One region of the Mesorhizobium sp. M0954 genome, then DNA from elsewhere that is predicted to be linked to it. Evidence: predicted binding sites of a transcription regulator. Region 1 holds the regulator's gene; the other holds the start of a gene.

Region 1 (8,343 bases):
TGTTTCCACAGGCCGGCAAAGGCAAAATATCTGAACCCAACACGTCAAAAGCATCGGAATACGCACATTTGCGCCCGCAATTGAATCTGCGCGGCAGATTAGGCCAAGACCCAATGTTGCACTGCGAAACACACCTTTCAATGCCAATCTTCTTGGGCCAGTTTGCTAATCGATTTGATCAGCGATCCGCGCCAGGCTTTCCTCGCGGCCAAGCACGGCAAGCACATCAAACACACCTGGCGAGGTACTTTTGCCGGTGAGCGCGGCGCGCAAAGGTTGGGCCACGGCGCCGAGTTTATGGCCGGCGGCCTGCGCATAGTCGCGGATCGCGGCTTCGGCTGAGGCGGCAGACCACGCCGAAACCGTGGCTAGTGCCGCATGAGCGCCCCGCAGGATCGCGCGCGCCTCACCGCTGAGCAGCGCCGCCGCCTTCTCGTCGACCGGCAGCGGCCGTTCGACGAAAAGGAATGCAGCCCCTTCAACAAGTTCGACCAGCGTTTTGGCGCGCTCCTTCAGGCCCGGCAACGCGGCAAGCAGTTGCGCCCTGCGTCTGTCGTCGAGGCGAGCGGCGATTGCCGGGCCGCCTTCTAGATAGGGCAGAGTGGCGATGAAGATGTCGAGCAGCGCCGCGTCGTTCATCCGGCGCATATGCACGCCGTTAAGCGCCTCGAGCTTGGCGAAGTCGAAACGGGCGGCGCCCTTGTTGACGTCGCCAATGTCGAACCATGTAATCATGTCGGCGATCGACATGATCTCATCGTCGCCGTGGCTCCAGCCAAGCCTCGCCAGATAGTTGAGCAGCGCCTCCGGCAGGTAGCCCATGGCGCGATAGGCTTCGACGCCAAGCGCACCGTGCCGCTTCGACAGCTTGGCGCCGTCGGCACCGTGGATCAACGGGATATGCGACATCGACGGCACCTCCCAGCCCATGGCGTGATAGATTACGGTCTGGCGTGCGGCGTTGGTCAAATGATCGTCGCCGCGGATGATGTGGGTGATGCCCATGTCGTGATCGTCGACGACGACGGCATGCATGTAGGTGGGATTGCCGTCCGAGCGCAGAATAATGAAATCGTCGAGATCCTTGTTGGGAAAGCGCACGTCGCCCTGGACGCGGTCATGCACCACCGTCTCGCCGTCTGTCGGCGCCTTGATGCGGATCGCCCCCTTGGCGCCGGGCGGCGCCTCCGACGGGTCGCGGTCGCGCCAGCGCCCATCATAGCGGGGCGGAAGCCCCTTGGCTCGCGCTGCCTCGCGCATCGCCTCCAGCTCCGCCGGCGTCGCGTAGCAGTAATAGGCCTTGCCCACGCGCACCAGCTCCTCGGCCACCTCGCGATGGCGCGGCGCGCGCTCGAACTGCGAGACAGGCGCGCCGTCCCAGGTGAGTCCGAGCCAGGAAAGCCCGTCGAGAATGGCTGCCGTCGCCGCATCCGTCGACCGCTCACGGTCGGTATCCTCTATACGCAGCAGCATCGTGCCGCCCGTGTGCTTGGCGTACAGCCAGTTGAACAGCGCCGTGCGCGCGCCGCCAATGTGCAGATAGCCGGTGGGCGAGGGGGCAAAACGGGTGACGACCTTATCGGGCATGGAACTCTCAGGCGGGCGAAGGAAGTGGGTTTGCGGACTTTCGCGCGTTGCGCGTTCATGTAGCATAGGAGGTCGAGGGCGCAAGGGGCAGACCCGATGGCTGTGCGAGGCCGTGGTGCGGGCGAGGGCGAGGACGTTGGCAGCGACGTCAGCGAACGCTTGCTGTTTGCCGCTCCCCCGCCTGTCCTGCCGGCACCGGCATTGCTACCTGCTCCGCGCTTCGATGCTCCGTCGCTGCCGGCCAGCGACCCAGCAACGGTTCTCGTGCCCGCGGGCGAGCCTATCGTACGCCTGCGCAGGCGTTTCCGCCTCCCGTCACCGTCCCGTATCCGCAACAGCGTAACCACAGCGGCCGGTCTGGAACTCGACCGCGGCATCGCCTTCCTGCTGGTGCCGGTGTTCCTCGCATGCGGGGTGGTCGTTTATTTCGGGCTGTCGGTGGAGCCGGCCTTTCCACAGCCGATCGCAATCGCGCTCCTCGCGACCCTTTGTGCCGTCGTCTCGCGGTCATGGCCCAGGACGCGCCTGTGCTTCATGGTGGCGCTGCTCTGCGCGCTTGGCGTACTTGCCGCCAAGTTCGAAACATGGCGTGTCGGAACGCATATGCTCGGCTCCGAAATCTCGACGCGGCTGACGGGTCGCGTCGTATCGTACGAGTCCATGGCGAGCGGCCGCATCAGGCTGACAATCGATGTGATCTCAACCGCCAGGCCGACACTGCGCTACATGCCGGAACGGGTCCGCGTTTCGGCGATGAAGATACCGGCTGAGCTGACCGCCGGTTCCGAGATCACCGGCTATGTGCGGCTGCTGCCGCCGACCGGCCCGGTGCGGCCCGACAGCTATGATTTCTCCTTCGACAGCTATTTCGCCGGTATCGGCGGCAGCGGCTTTTTTCTCGGCAATCCGAAAATCGTGTCGTCGGACAGCATGCCGCTTGCCGCGCAGCTTTCTTCCGCGATCGAAGACGCGCGTGAATCCATCGCCGACCATATCCGCAGCCGCATCGGCGGTGCCGAGGGCGAGATTGCTACTGCGCTGATCGTCGGCGTGCGCGCCGGCATTCCCGAGGAGATCAACGAAGCGATGCGGCGCACCGGCATCTACCACATCATCTCCATCTCGGGGCTGCATATGGCGTTGGTCGCCGGCACCATCATGGCGCTGCTGCGGGGTGCCTTCGCGCTGTTTCCCGATTTCTCATCGCGACGGCCGGTCAAGAAATATGCCGCGGCCGCCGCGCTTTTTTCGATTGCGGCCTACCTCGTCTTTTCCGGCATTGTCGTGGCGGCCGAACGCAGCTTCATCATGCTGGCGGTGATGCTTATCGCCGTGCTGTTCGACCGGGCCGCGCTCACCATGCGCAACCTGGCGATCTCGGCCATCGCGGTCATCCTGGTGTCGCCGCACGAGGTGGTCGGTCCGAGTTTCCAGATGTCCTTCGCCGCGACGGCGGCCCTTGTCGGCGCCTATGCAGGCTGGTCCGATTACCGCGCCGGCAGGGCCACCACGCCGCCGCCGCGGCAGTCGCCGCTACGCTTTGCCACTCGAAAGGTCCTGCTGGGCATGTGCGGTCTGGCGATGACCTCGATCATTGCAGGGAGCGCCACGGCGCTTTTCGCCATATGGCATTTCCAGCGCGTGGCGCCGCTCAGCCTGTTCGCCAATCTGGCCATCATGCCCATCGTGTCACTGGTCGTCATGCCCTTCGCCGTTCTCAGCGCGCTGGCGATGCCGTTCGGTGCGGATGGCCCTTTTCTCTATGTCATGGGCAAGGGGCTGACGGCGATGATCGCCCTGTCCGGGTGGATCTCGGAGCGCTCGCCGATCGATGCGGTCGGGCTGATTTCGCTGAGATCCGTCCTTCTGGTGACGATCGCCCTCGTCATTGCCAGCATGGCGACGACGTGGTTGCGGCTGGCGGCACTTCCTTTTGCGCTCGCCGGCTTGCTGACGACAACGCAGACACGCATACCCGACGTATTGGTCTCGGAGGACGCACGGCTGGTCGCGCTGCCGATCGGCAGCGGTGAACTCGCGGTCAACCGGGCACGCCCGAATGAGTTCACCATCGACAACTGGAAACGCGCGCTCACATCAGAGGCTATCGTCGCGCCGGAAACACCTGGAAAGAACGACCCGCAATTCGACATTGCCGATCCGGCCGACCTACCGCCGGGCATGCCGTTCATTTGCACGGACGGCCTCTGCCTTGCCAGGCATCCATCCGGCGCGATCATCGCGCAAGCCAAGGACCGCGATACTGCGCGGCCAGCCTGCGCCTTTGCCAGCTTGATCGTCATCGACGACGCCACCGCCCATAACCCCTGCTACTACGACCGGCTGGTCCTCGTCGTCACCAAACGGCAACTGGCGCGCGCGGGAAGTGCCGCCGTCTATTTCGATCCACAAGCGGCAACACGCGCCGAGATCCGCTTCGCCGTCGAAAAATCATACCGGCCCTGGCACGTGCAGCGGAAATTTTCACGCGCGGCACGGGGCCTGCCGCCATACCGCCGGGCCGACAACCCCAAAGCCGGCGCCAAGGGCGGAGCTCAGTAGCGGCGGATCAGTCCGACGAGCTTGCCCTGCACCTTGACCCTGTCTGGTCCGAAGATGCGCGTCTCGTAGGCCGGATTGGCGGCTTCCAGGGCGATCGAGGCGCCCTTGCGGCGGAACCGCTTCAGCGTCGCTTCCTCCTCGTCGACCAGTGCCACCACGATCTCACCGGGGCTCGCCGTATCGGCATTGCGGATGATCACCGTGTCGCCGTCGAAAATGCCGGCCTCGATCATCGAATCGCCTTTGACCTCAAGCGCATAATGCTCGCCGCCCATGATCATATCCGGCGGCACCGAAATCGAATGCGTCTGGTGCTGGATGGCGTCGATCGGCACACCGGCAGCGATGCGGCCCATCACCGGGATCGAAACGGCGGCGACGACATCGTCGTCATTTCCGGCTGCGGGCACGCGCGACGATGTCGGCTTGCCTTGCCGAGGGGCGCCTTGCCCAAGACTGCCCTGGATGACACTCGGCGAGAACTTGCGTGCCGCATTGAGGCCGGGGGCGATCGAGTCAGGCAGGCGTAGCACCTCCAGCGCACGGGCCCGGTTGGGCAAACGGCGAATGAAGCCGCGCTCCTCCAGCGCCGTAATCAGCCGGTGGATTCCGGATTTGGAAGCCAGGTCGAGCGCTTCCTTCATCTCGTCGAATGAAGGCGGGATACCGCTTTCCTTCAACCTTTCGTGGATGAACATAAGCAGTTCGTGTTGTTTGCGTGTCAGCATAGCGACCCCCAACAGAATCAGAAAAACAAACCCAGAACAAACACTATCTGTTCCAGTTGTGTTCCGCAACTGTTTAAAGTTTAATGAATGCGTTAAGGCTCGGGAAACAAACGACGTCCCCTACCGGCGTACCGCATTTTCACCGCCGCGAGCCTCATCGCCTTGATTCTGCTTTCGTTTGCGCCCTTCTGGCCTCCTAGAAGGCGGCGCTGGCATCGGCCGTCGGTCGGTAAAAGGCACGGAATTGAACCCTTATCGACTGTGCGGTTTGGTCGATGCACCGTGAACGAAACGAACTCAAAACGCCAACCTCGGGTTAAGTCCCAGTTTCCACCGCCTGGTCAGGCTGCTTCTCGCCGGTGGAGCCTTGCTGCGCGCAACCAGGTAATGGAAGAACAGTCGATGCGTGTCCGGCGTTGCGTTGGATCTTGGGGGAGCAGACAAATCATGACAGGAATTCCCGATCTCGTGGCCATAAAGGCGATGGATGCCGCGGATCCGCTGCGCGCGATGCGCGACCGCTTTGTGTTGCCGCAAGGAGTGATCTATCTCGACGGCAATTCGCTAGGAGCTGCTTCACGTACCGCTTTCGATGAACTGCACAAGGCCGCGACCGAAGAATGGTCGCATGATCTCATCCGCGCATGGAACACGGCCGGCTGGTTCAACATGCCGCTTGAACTTGGCGACCAGCTCGGGCGCCTGATCGGTGCCGCGGCCGGCCAGACAGTGGTCTGCGACACGACATCGGTCAACATCTACAAGCTGCTGCACGCCGCCATGGCCATGCGACCGGAGCGGCAGGTCATCGTCGCCGAGGGCGATAGTTTTCCGACGGACCTCTACATGGCCGAGGGTGTGGTTTCGACGCGAAAAGATACGCTGCTGCGCCTCTCGGGGGTCGACGCGCCGACCATCGAAGATCTGATCGACGAACGCACCGCCGTGGTGCTGGTCAACCACGTCAACTATAAGTCGGGCGAACTGCGCGACATGCCGGCGCTGACGCGCAGGGCTCAGGAAGCCGGGGCGATGATCGTCTGGGATCTCTGCCACACCGCCGGCGCGATGCCAGTCGAGCTCGACAAGGCAAACGCCGATTTTGCCGTTGGCTGCACCTACAAATATCTGAATGGCGGCCCCGGCGCGCCTGCCTTCATCTATGCGGCTGAGCGGCATCTTTCCGACATCCAGCAGCCGCTCACCGGCTGGTGGGGCCATGCACGGCCCTTCGCCTTCGAGCCAGGCTATGCGGCCGGCACCGGCATCCGCCGGTTTCTGTGCGGCACGCAGCCGGTCCTGTCGATGCGCACGCTGAAGGGCGCGCTCGACATCTGGAACGATGTCGACATGACGGCGGTGCGCAAGAAGAGCATCGCGCTGGCGGATCTGTTCATCGAGCTTGTCGAGGCAAAGTGCGGCACTTACGGGCTCACGCTCGAAAGCACGCGCGATGGGGAAAAACGCGGCAGCCAGATTTCATTCATGCATGAGCATGGCTACCAGGTCATGCGCGCGCTGATCGAACGTGGCGTGATCGGCGATTTTGGCGCGCCATCGACCATGCGCTTCGGCTTCACCCCGCTCTATGTTGGCTATGCCGATGTCTGGCAGGCCGTCAAAGTGCTTGAGGACATCCTGCACACCAGTGCGTGGAAGGATGCGCGCTTCGCCATCAAAGCAGCTGTCACTTGAGATTGATGCGAGAGCTGGAATCGTGAGGCTGGCGACGACGCGCCGCGCGATGCTTACGGCTACGCTGCAAGGCCATATGCCAGGGAGGGCGCAGGGTGTTCGAACGTCACATTGCAGATTGGGACAACGCCTATGCCAACGGCGCCAACATAGCCGGCAGCGATCGCTGGCCGGCGGCCTGGATCGAGCCCGCGCGGATTTTCCGCGACGTGCTTTCGACCGAGGGCAGGGCGCGGCTGGACATGGCCTATGGCGACAACCCACGCAACCGGCTCGATCTTTTCCTGCCTCCCATCAAGCCCAAGGGACTCGTGGTGTTCGTCCATGGCGGCTACTGGATGGAATTCGACAAGAATTTCTGGTCGCATCTTGCCGCTGGCCCTGTTGATCGCGGCTATGCGGTGGCGATGCCGTCCTACACGCTCTGTCCGCAGATACGCATTGGCGGCATCGTCAAGGAGGTCGGCGCGGCGATCGGCAAGGCGGCGGCGATCGTTGCAGGGCCCCTGATGCTGACCGGGCACTCGGCCGGCGGCCATCTTGTTAGCCGGATGGTTACGGCGACGACGCCGCTGGCGACCGAAGTGGTCCGGCGCGTTCGTCATGTGGTGTCGATCTCGGGGGTGCACGATTTGCGCCCGATCATGCGCACCGGCATGAACGAGACGCTGGCGATCGATGAGGCCGAGGCGCAGGCCGAAAGTCCGGTGCTGCTGCGCCCGATGGACAAGGCCCGCCTGACCTGCTGGGCCGGCGGCGGCGAGCGCGCCGAATTCCTGCGTCAGAGCGCGTTGCTGGCCAACATCTGGATCGGCCTGGGTACCGCGACCAGCTCGGTGGTCGAGCCTGGCCGGCATCATTTCAACATCATCGACGGTTTGGCCGATCCAGACCATCCGCTGACCCGGACCTTGATTTCGGAGTGAGGCAGGTTCAGCGTAGCATCAGTACGTCGCAGGGGGAGCCCGCCGCCGCGGCAGGCGCGAACGGCGCGCGAACGATCAGCCCGTCGGCATCGGCCAGCATTTTCAGCATCGAGGAGTCCTGGATGCCGAACGGCGTCGCCACGAGCGTACCGGCGTCATCTATGACAACAGCCCGCAGATAATCTTGCCTGAGATCGTTGGCCTGCATGGCGGCACCGAGCCGTGCCCGACGTATATCCTGCTGAAAGGCGCGGCCGCCGAGCCGCGCCAGCAGTGGCTTCAGGAAGAGCTGAGTGCAGACCAGGCTTGCCACCGGATTGCCGGGCAGGCCGATGCAGCGAATGTCTCCCAGCCGCCCGAACATCAGTGGCTTGCCCGGCCGCATGGCGATCTTCCAGAAATCGAGCGTCATGCCTTGCCCGGTCAGCACGTCATGGACGAAGTCGTGGTCACCGATCGAGGCACCGCCCAGCGTGACGATGACGTTCGCGCCAGCCTTCACGGCCTTTTCAACCAGCGCAGCGATCGCCTCCCTGCGGTCCGGCGCGATGCCAAGGTCGAGCGCGCGCGCACCGACCGACTGTGCGGCAGCGGCGACACCATAGGCGTTGGAGGAGATGATCTGGTCGGGGCCAAGATCGCTGCCCGGCGGCAGCAATTCGTCGCCGGTGGCGATGATGGCGACCAGCGGCCGTTTGACCACGCGCACCTCGGGGTGATTGGCCGATGCCGCCAGCGACAAGGCCGCCGGGTCGAGCAGGCGGCCTTTGGGCAGCAGGACATCGCCCTTGGCGAAATCGAGCCCGAGGCGGCGGATGTTGCGCCCCTGCACCGTCCGTTCCGTC
Region 2 (8,343 bases), on a different contig from region 1:
AGAATAGCGCCGATCGGCGCCGGCACGCTGACATAGGGTGCCTCCAGCCAGCCCTGGCGCGAACCGGCCATGCCGCAAATGATGACCGGCAGCGCCTCGGCTGCGCCCAAGGCAGCCAGATGCCCTTCGAGAATGGACGAAAATCCTTTAGCCTGGGCGGTGATCAGCCCGTCATCGCCGCGCCACTCGGCGAGAACCTTGCCGGCGCCGTCGAGCAGCCAGACCCTCATGCGGGTGGTGCCCCAGTCGACGGCCGCGACGGAAGCTGCCTTGCTCGATGAGATCACAGGAATCCCCCATCGACGATCAGCATCTGCGCGGTCAGCATGCGTGAGGCATCCGACGCCAGGAACAGCACAGTGCCGACAATGTCTTCCGGCTGCATCACCTCTTTGATGCACTGTTTGGCGACATGAGCGGCGAGCGCTTCTTCGGTGACCCAGAGCTTTCTCTGCCGCTCGGTGATCACCCAGCCGGGCGCGATCGCGTTGACACGGATGCCGTCGACGCCGAGCTTGCCGGCAAGACCCTTGGTGAGACCGACGATGCCGGCCTTGGCGGCGGTGTAGGCCGGCATATCGGGATGGTTGATGAGAAACGACGTCGAGGTGAAGTTGATGATCGAGCCGCCGCCGGCCCGCTTCATGCCCGGCGCCACCGCCTGTGCGCTGAAGAAATGCGGGCGCAGGTTGATGGCATGATTGTTGTCCCAGAACTCCACCGTGACGTCTTCCACGGCATGACGGTCATCCTGCGCGGCATTGTTGACCAGCACCGTCACGTCGCCATGCGCCTCTGCAGCTTTGCCCGCCGATAGCCGCAACGCCTCGATGTCGCGTATGTCGGTCTTGAGATAGAGCGGCCGCCGGCCCAGCTCCTTCTCTAACCGATCGGCCAGCGCCAGGCTCGCACGGTCGGCAATATCGATGAAGGCGACGTTTGCCCCCTGGCGGACAAAGCCTTCTGTCAAGGCAGCACCAATGCCGGAGCCGCCGCCGGTGATCAGCACCGAAGCGCCTTCGAGGTCGGCAAAGCGTGCCGATGGCATCATGAAATTCTCTCCCGGTCCAATGATCTCGGTCGGCCGGCGCGCATCCTATCCAGCCGTGTCGGGCGGGCAAGGGCGAAAGAGTGGATTGTCAGGACTTATGTCCGACAAAAGGCCGCACGGGCCGCCGATCGATCAGCTGCCCAGCCGGACGCGGTACAATTCGACTGCGGCTCCGCTGGTCCCGGCAACCGGCTCAAGCCATTCCGGCACGCTGCCGCGCATCAGCCCGGCAAGAAAGCCTGCCGGCGCCTTGGCTGCGAGGAGCTTGCTTTCGGCGCTGCCGGGGCACAGCGCGACGAGGCCGACGTGATGATCCGCCACGACCGTCCTGGCATCGGCATCGGACCCAAGGAAGGCATCGAGCGCCAGCAGGTTGCCGGCGACATTGCGATGATAAGGCCCGGCGAAGACGCGATGTCCGGAATAGGCCAGGATAGGCGATCCGAGATTGGAAATTGCCAGCACGGTGGTGCCGGGCAGGCGGCCGAGTGCCGCAAAGGAGGCCATGCGCTGGCAAGCGACATCGGCGCCGTCGCCATTATCGGCGGCGGTATTGCTGTCCTCGAAGGCGACCGAGGTTGCCGCGGCAGCCCCAGTCCAGACGGCATTCACTGAAACCAGCCAGACGGCGGCCATGCGCAGCGCCACGCCGCGCGACGCGCTGGCCTCGGCCCGTTGACGCCATTTGGCAATCCAGGCGGCAAGCGGGATGACGGCGAAGGCGATCGAGAATGTCGAACCGCGTACCTGCCAGGCGCTGACGATGAAGGCCACGACAAGCAGCGCGCCGACAAGGCTGTCCTGCCGCCGCCAGCCACCGCGGCCAAGGCGAAGCGCCATCAGCATGAGCGCAATGAGCGGCGTGGCATAGCGCGCCACCACCCCGGCCGGATCTTCAGTGAGCAGCTTGAACAGCGACTGCGCCTCGTCGATGTGATCAAGCCATAGCTCCTTGAGGCGCGGATCGAGGTTGGCGTAGGGCGCTGCCAGGCATTGTGGGAACAACAAGACGACGACAGCGCCCAATAACAGGGCAAGCAGGCCAAGTGAGGCGATGCGCCATTGGCGCGTGCGGCCGGCGGGCTCGACCGACGCTATCGCCGCAAGGCCGGTTCCGGCAATCGCCGCGACGACGAACTGCACGGCCGAGAAGGCGTCGCATTGCGCCTGACCCCAGGCAGACGGCGCAATGGTGGCGACAAAGACGAGAGCGGACACGCCGGCAAAGCCGAGGCCGAAATCCCGGGCGATCAGCCTCTCGCCATTGGCGCCGAGGGCGAACAGTATGGCAACAGAGGCGCCGATGGTGGCCACATAAGGCGCGGTCTCCATGCCGACGGCCAGCATCAATCCGGCGCACAGGCCGGAGAGCAATGCCGCCGGCCTGCGCGTTGGCGCTTCAAGCAACAGGCTCAGACTGGCCATGCTCAGCATCAGCTGGATATTGTGGTGATCGAGCGCGCCAGGCGAAAAAATGCCGAGGAAATACAGTGCGGCAGCGCCGATCACGACAGCGGGCAGCACGGCGCTGTCACCGGCAAAGCTGCGCGCGGCGCGAGCCGTGAAAAATACGGTCAGGCAGAAGAGCAGCGCCGGCCACAGCACTTGCGCAACATTCTCGGCAAAGGCCGCGCTGCCGGTCAGGGCCGATACGGCGATGATGATGGCGGCGATCGGCGCATCGACCAGCCGCGACCAATGCATGACGAAACCGCCTTCCAGGCCCATCCTGTACTGGTGGAGATCGAACCACCTTTGGCCGGCCAGCATGTCGCGAACTTCGACGAGGCGCAGCAGATTGTCGTTGTCGCCGCCGGCATTGGTCAGTGCCGGGAAGCCGGCAAAGGCATTGACGGTAAGCGCCAGCGCCGTGGCAAGCAGCGCCAGCGCGATATCGGACCTCCAAATGGAGGCGCCATCGTCGGCTGTGCTCATATCGGGACCTTTGGAAGGAATACGGTGCGGTTTAAACCTAGCCTTAACAGCTTCAATAAATAGTAAAGCCGCCCGAGCGAGGCCGGCGTTTGAGCGGTCAGGGGCCTTACAGGGCATCCGGAGACGAAAATGCCACAAGAAGTGCGCCATGAGCCGAGCATCGCCGTGCTCCTGCCTTGCTACAATGAGGAGCTGACGATCGGCGAAGTGGTGCGGCGCTTTCGCGAAACGCTGCCTGCCGCAGCGATCTATGTCTACGACAACAATTCGCGCGACCTGACGGCGCTCCGAGCCCGCGCCGCCGGCGCCATCGTGGTGCGCGAGCCGCGCCAGGGCAAAGGCAATGTCGTGCGCCGCATGTTCGCCGACATCGAGGCCGACATCTACCTGATGGCCGACGGCGACGGCACCTATGCGCCGGAGGACGCGCCGCAACTGATCAACACGCTGCTGACCGAGCGCTCCGACATGGTGGTGGGCACCAGGCGCGGTGTCGCCAACGACGCCGGCAGGACAGGCCACGCCTTCGGCAACCGCATCTTCAACAGCCTCTACAAACGTTTGTTTGGCTCGGACTTTACCGATATCTTCTCGGGTTACCGCGCCTTCACCAGGCGCTTCGTCAAGAGTTTTCCCGCCGTTTCCGGCGGTTTCGAGATCGAGACCGAAATGTCGGTGCACGCCTCGCAGCTCAAATTGCCGGTCAGCGAGATCGGCCTCGACTATGGCCGCCGGCCGGAAGGCTCCTCGTCGAAGCTGTCGACCTTTCGCGACGGCGCGAAGATCCTGTGGATGTTCGCCATGCTGATGAAGGAGACGCAGCCGCTGCGTTTCTTCGGCGCTTTTTCGGTGTTCTTCCTGGCATCAAGCCTGTTTCTGATGGCCCCGGTGCTGATCGAGTTCGCCGAAACCGGGCTTGTGCCGCGCATGCCGACGTGGGTGCTGTCGGTAGGGCTGCTGCTGCTGTCGATGCTGGCGGCGGTGACCGGGGTAATCCTCGATTCGGTGTCGCGCGGCCGGGCCGAGCAGAAGCGCATCTTCTATCTGTCGATGCCTTCCGGCCGCGTCGAACGCGAACGCGCAAGTGCGCTCGCGACTTTGAAGACCGGACCGCGCAAGACCCCGCGGGCGGCTTAGAGCCGTAAATGGGACGCCTCGCCCGCTTCATTGTCGCCGGCGGCATCGGCTTCGTCGCCGACGCGGCGGCGCTTTGGCTGGTGCTGGCGACAACGCCGCTTGGCCCCTTCGCAGCCCGAATCATCTCGATCGGTTTTGCCCTGTCCGTCACCTGGCTGATCAATCGCCATCTGACCTTCTCGCCTTCCAGCCGCGGCGTCGCGCAAGAGGGCGCACGCTATGGCGGCGTCGGCATCGCCACCAGCCTCGTCAATTATCTCGTCTATTGCGCCATGCTGTTCGCGCTGCCGATGGTGCCGCCGCTCGTCGCCCTTGCGGTCGCCTCGCTGGTTGCCATGGCGCTGTCCTTCCTCGGCTATTCCAAGCTGGTCTTCGACCGCTGAACGCACATCGCATTGGGGTCTGCGCCAGAAGCGCAGCCTCATCATGACCTTGGCCGATTGGCAGAGGCCGCCGATTTCCTTATATCGCTCTCGTCGATGCATCGGCCCGAAAAATCGGAAACGATTTTCGGAAAGCACGATGCATGGATTCAAAGTGTTGGAGCGTATGTGCGTCCGGGTGGACGCACGTTTGTTGCAACTGCGCCGGAGAGCACCCATGCCCCTGAAAGTCGCCGTCCAGATGGACCACATCTCTACCGTGTCGATTGCCGGCGACACGTCGTTTGCGCTGTCGCTGGAAGCGCAGCGGCGCGGGCACCAGCTGTTCCACTACACGCCCGACCGGCTGTCGCTGCGCGAAGGCAAGGTGTTTGCCCGTATCGAGGCGATGCAGGTCCGCGACGAGAAGGGCAACCATTATTCGCTGGGCGAGAAGGTGCGCACCGATCTTGCGGAGATGGACGTCATCCTTTTGCGGCAGGATCCGCCCTTCGACATGAACTACATCACCACCACGCATATCCTCGAGCGCATCCATCCGAAGACGCTGGTGGTCAACGACCCGGCCTGGGTGCGCAACAGCCCGGAAAAGATCTTCGTCACCGAATTTCCCGACCTGATGCCGGACACGCTGATCACCAAGGACCCGCTCGAGGTCGCCGCCTTTCGCAAGGAGTTCGGCGATATCATCGTCAAGCCGCTCTACGGCAATGGCGGCGCCGGCATCTTTCACCTGCACGAGGCCGACCGCAACCTCGCCTCGCTGCTCGAAATGTTCGGCCAGTTGTTCCGCGAACCCTACATCGTGCAGCGCTACCTCAAGGAGGTGCGGGGTGGCGACAAGCGCATCATCCTGATTGACGGCGAGCCTGTCGGCGCCATCAACCGCGTGCCGGCCGAGCATGATTCGCGCTCCAACATGCATGTCGGCGGCCGCGCCGAAAAGACCGAATTGACGGAACGCGAACGCGAGATCTGTGCCCGCATCGGCCCCGCGCTGAAGGAGCGCGGCTTCATCCTCGTCGGCATCGACGTCATCGGCGACTACATGACCGAGATCAACGTGACCTCACCGACCGGCATACGCGAAGTGCAGCGCTTCGGCGGCGCCGACATCGCCAGCCTGTTCTGGGATGCCGTGGAGGAGAAGCGCAACTAGCCTCGCTTCGCGAGCGGCCGCGTTGCAAACCATTGCAGCCGTGGCGCTCAGCTGTTCCCCAAATGTTCTTGCCTTCGCCGGAAATCTGTGGTTGTCTCGGGTGACGCCGTTCGCGGCATGATCGCAAAGGCTTGGGGCAAAAGCCTGCATCTGGGGTGAAGACATGGTGGCGCGGGTTCGCACGGTTGCTTTCCAGGGCATCGAGGCCGTGCCGGTCGATGTGCAGGTGATGATCGCGCCGGGCAAAGTCAACATGCACATCGTCGGGCTGGCCGACAAGGCTGTGGCCGAAAGCCGCGAGCGGGTGCAGGCAGCGCTGCATGCATCCGGCCTGTCGATGCCGTCGAAGAAGGTCACCGTCAATCTGGCGCCGGCCGACCTGCCCAAGGAAGGCAGCCACTACGATCTGCCGATCGCCCTCGGGCTGATGGCGGCGCTCGGCGCCATTCCGGGCGACATGCTGGCCGGCTATGTCGTGCTTGGCGAATTGTCACTCGACGGAACCATCGCCGCGGTGGCTGGCGCGCTGCCGGCGGCAATCGGTGCCAACGCCGAAGGCAAGGGCTTGATCTGCCCGTTCGCCTGCGGGCCGGAAGCGGCCTGGGCCGGCAAGGACTTCGACATATTGGCGCCGCGCAGCCTGATCGCCATCGCCAATCATTTTCGCGGCACGCAGGTTCTGTCACGGCCGGAAGCCGGCATCCATGCTTCGGCGCGCGACCTGCCCGACCTTGCCGACATCAAGGGTCAGGAGACCGCCAAGCGGGCGCTGGAGGTGGCGGCAGCCGGCGGCCACAATCTTCTGATGGTCGGGCCGCCGGGATCGGGAAAGTCGATGCTGGCGCAGCGGCTGCCGTCGATCCTGCCGCCGCTTGCGCCGAAGGAATTGCTCGAAGTCTCGATGATCGCGTCGGTGGCCGGCGAACTCGGCGAAGGAAAACTCACCGACCGGCGGCCGTTCCGCGCGCCACATCATTCGGCCTCGATGGCGGCGATGGTCGGCGGCGGGTTGCGCGTGCGGCCGGGCGAGGCCTCGCTCGCCCATCACGGCGTGCTGTTCCTCGACGAGTTTCCCGAATTCTCGCCGCAGGCGCTCGATGCGCTGCGCCAGCCGCTCGAGACCGGCGACTGCATGATCGCGCGGGCCAACCACCGCGTTACTTATCCGGCACGTATCCAGCTGGTCGCGGCGATGAACCCGTGCCGCTGCGGCATGGCCGGCGAGCCGGGCTATCGCTGCCTGCGCGGCGACCGCTGCCGCACCGACTACCAGGCGCGCATTTCCGGCCCGCTGCTCGATCGCATCGATCTCAGGATCGAGGTGCCGGCGGTCTCGGCCAGCGATTTGATCCGGCCGGACCGGGCGGAGAAGAGCGCCGCCGCGGCACTGCGCGTGGCGCGGGCGCGGACGATCCAGCGTGAGCGTTTCGAACGGCTCGGCGCCACCTCCGCCACCACGAACGCGCATTGCTCGCCGTCGGTCATCGAGGAAATCGCCATGCCCGATGCCGCCGGCCTGTCGCTGCTCAGGGACGCCAGCGAAAAGCTTGGCTTTTCCGCGCGGGCCTATCACCGCGTCTTGAAGGTGGCGCGGACACTCGCCGATCTCGAGGCCAGCGAGACGGTCGGCCGCATCCATCTGGCCGAAGCGATTTCCTACCGCATGAGTTCGGAGCGGATGGCGCAGGCGGCGTGACGTTCCCCTCCCCTCAAGGGGGAGGGGGACGCCGGCGCTTACCCTTGGCCGGCGTGCATCGTGCTTTCGGTTCAGCCGTTATCCCGCGCCTTCAGCTCCAGCCGCCGTGCGTGCAGCACCGGCTCGGTGTAGCCGTTGGGTTGCACGCGCCCCTTGAAGACCAGGTCGCAGGCGGCGAGGAAGGCGATGGACTTGTCGAAATCCGGCGCCATCGGCCGGTAGAGCGGATCGCCTTCGTTCTGGCGGTCGACGATCGCCGCCATGCGTTTCATCGTCTCCATGACCTGCTCGGGCGTGCAGACGCCGTGATGCAGCCAGTTGGCGATGTGCTGCGAGGAGATGCGCAGCGTGGCGCGGTCCTCCATCAGACCGACGTCGTTTATGTCAGGCACTTTCGAACAGCCGACGCCCTGGTCGATCCAGCGCACGACATAGCCCAGAATGCCTTGCGCATTGTTGTCGAGCTCCTTCTGGATGTCTTCTAGCGACCAGTTCGGCCGCACAGCGACCGGCACCGACAAGATGTCGTCGAGTTTTGCCTTGGGCCGGCTCTTCAGCGCCGCTTGCACGGCATGGACGTCGACCTTGTGATAATGGGTGGCGTGCAGCGTCGCTGCCGTCGGCGACGGCACCCAGGCGGTGTTGGCGCCGGCCTTGGGATGCGCGATTTTCTCGGCCAGCATCGCCGCCATAAAGTCGGGCATCGCCCACATGCCTTTGCCTATCTGGGCGTGGCCGGCCAACCCACATTCCAGCCCGATGTCGACGTTCCAGGCTTCGTAGGCGGCGATCCAGGCGGCCTGCTTCATGTCGCCCTTGCGGATCATCGGGCCGGCTTCCATCGAGGTGTGGATCTCGCCGCCGGTGCGATCGAGGAAGCCGGTGTTGATGAAGACGACGCGTTCTTTCGCGGCGCGGATCGCCTCCTTGAGATTGACGGTGGTGCGCCGCTCCTCGTCCATGATGCCCATCTTGATGGTGT

The links. The regulator LexA, encoded in region 1, represses DNA repair genes until DNA is damaged. The targets are predictions, from matches to a motif close to TGTTCNNNNTGTGTTCNG.
Region 2: the regulator LexA is predicted to act here: its motif matches at 5,718-5,735, upstream of NKH93_RS20195 (YifB family Mg chelatase-like AAA ATPase).

The regions. Positions count from the first base shown of each region.
Region 1 is NZ_JAMYNR010000012.1:183,141-191,483, forward strand. Features, by position in the region: gene gltX (glutamate--tRNA ligase) at 166-1,587, opposite strand; gene NKH93_RS18620 (ComEC/Rec2 family competence protein) at 1,684-4,149, shown strand; gene lexA (transcriptional repressor LexA) at 4,143-4,877, opposite strand; gene kynU (kynureninase) at 5,325-6,572, shown strand; gene NKH93_RS18635 (hormone-sensitive lipase) at 6,668-7,498, shown strand; gene NKH93_RS18640 (molybdopterin molybdotransferase MoeA) at 7,506-8,343, opposite strand, start outside.
Region 2 is NZ_JAMYNR010000014.1:81,480-89,822, forward strand. Features, by position in the region: gene NKH93_RS20165 (2-dehydro-3-deoxygalactonokinase) at 1-284, opposite strand, end outside; gene NKH93_RS20170 (SDR family NAD(P)-dependent oxidoreductase) at 284-1,051, opposite strand; gene NKH93_RS20175 (GtrA family protein) at 1,184-2,986, opposite strand; gene NKH93_RS20180 (glycosyltransferase) at 3,116-4,123, shown strand; gene NKH93_RS20185 (GtrA family protein) at 4,132-4,506, shown strand; gene gshB (glutathione synthase) at 4,724-5,665, shown strand; gene NKH93_RS20195 (YifB family Mg chelatase-like AAA ATPase) at 5,829-7,361, shown strand; gene NKH93_RS20200 (malate synthase G) at 7,433-8,343, opposite strand, start outside.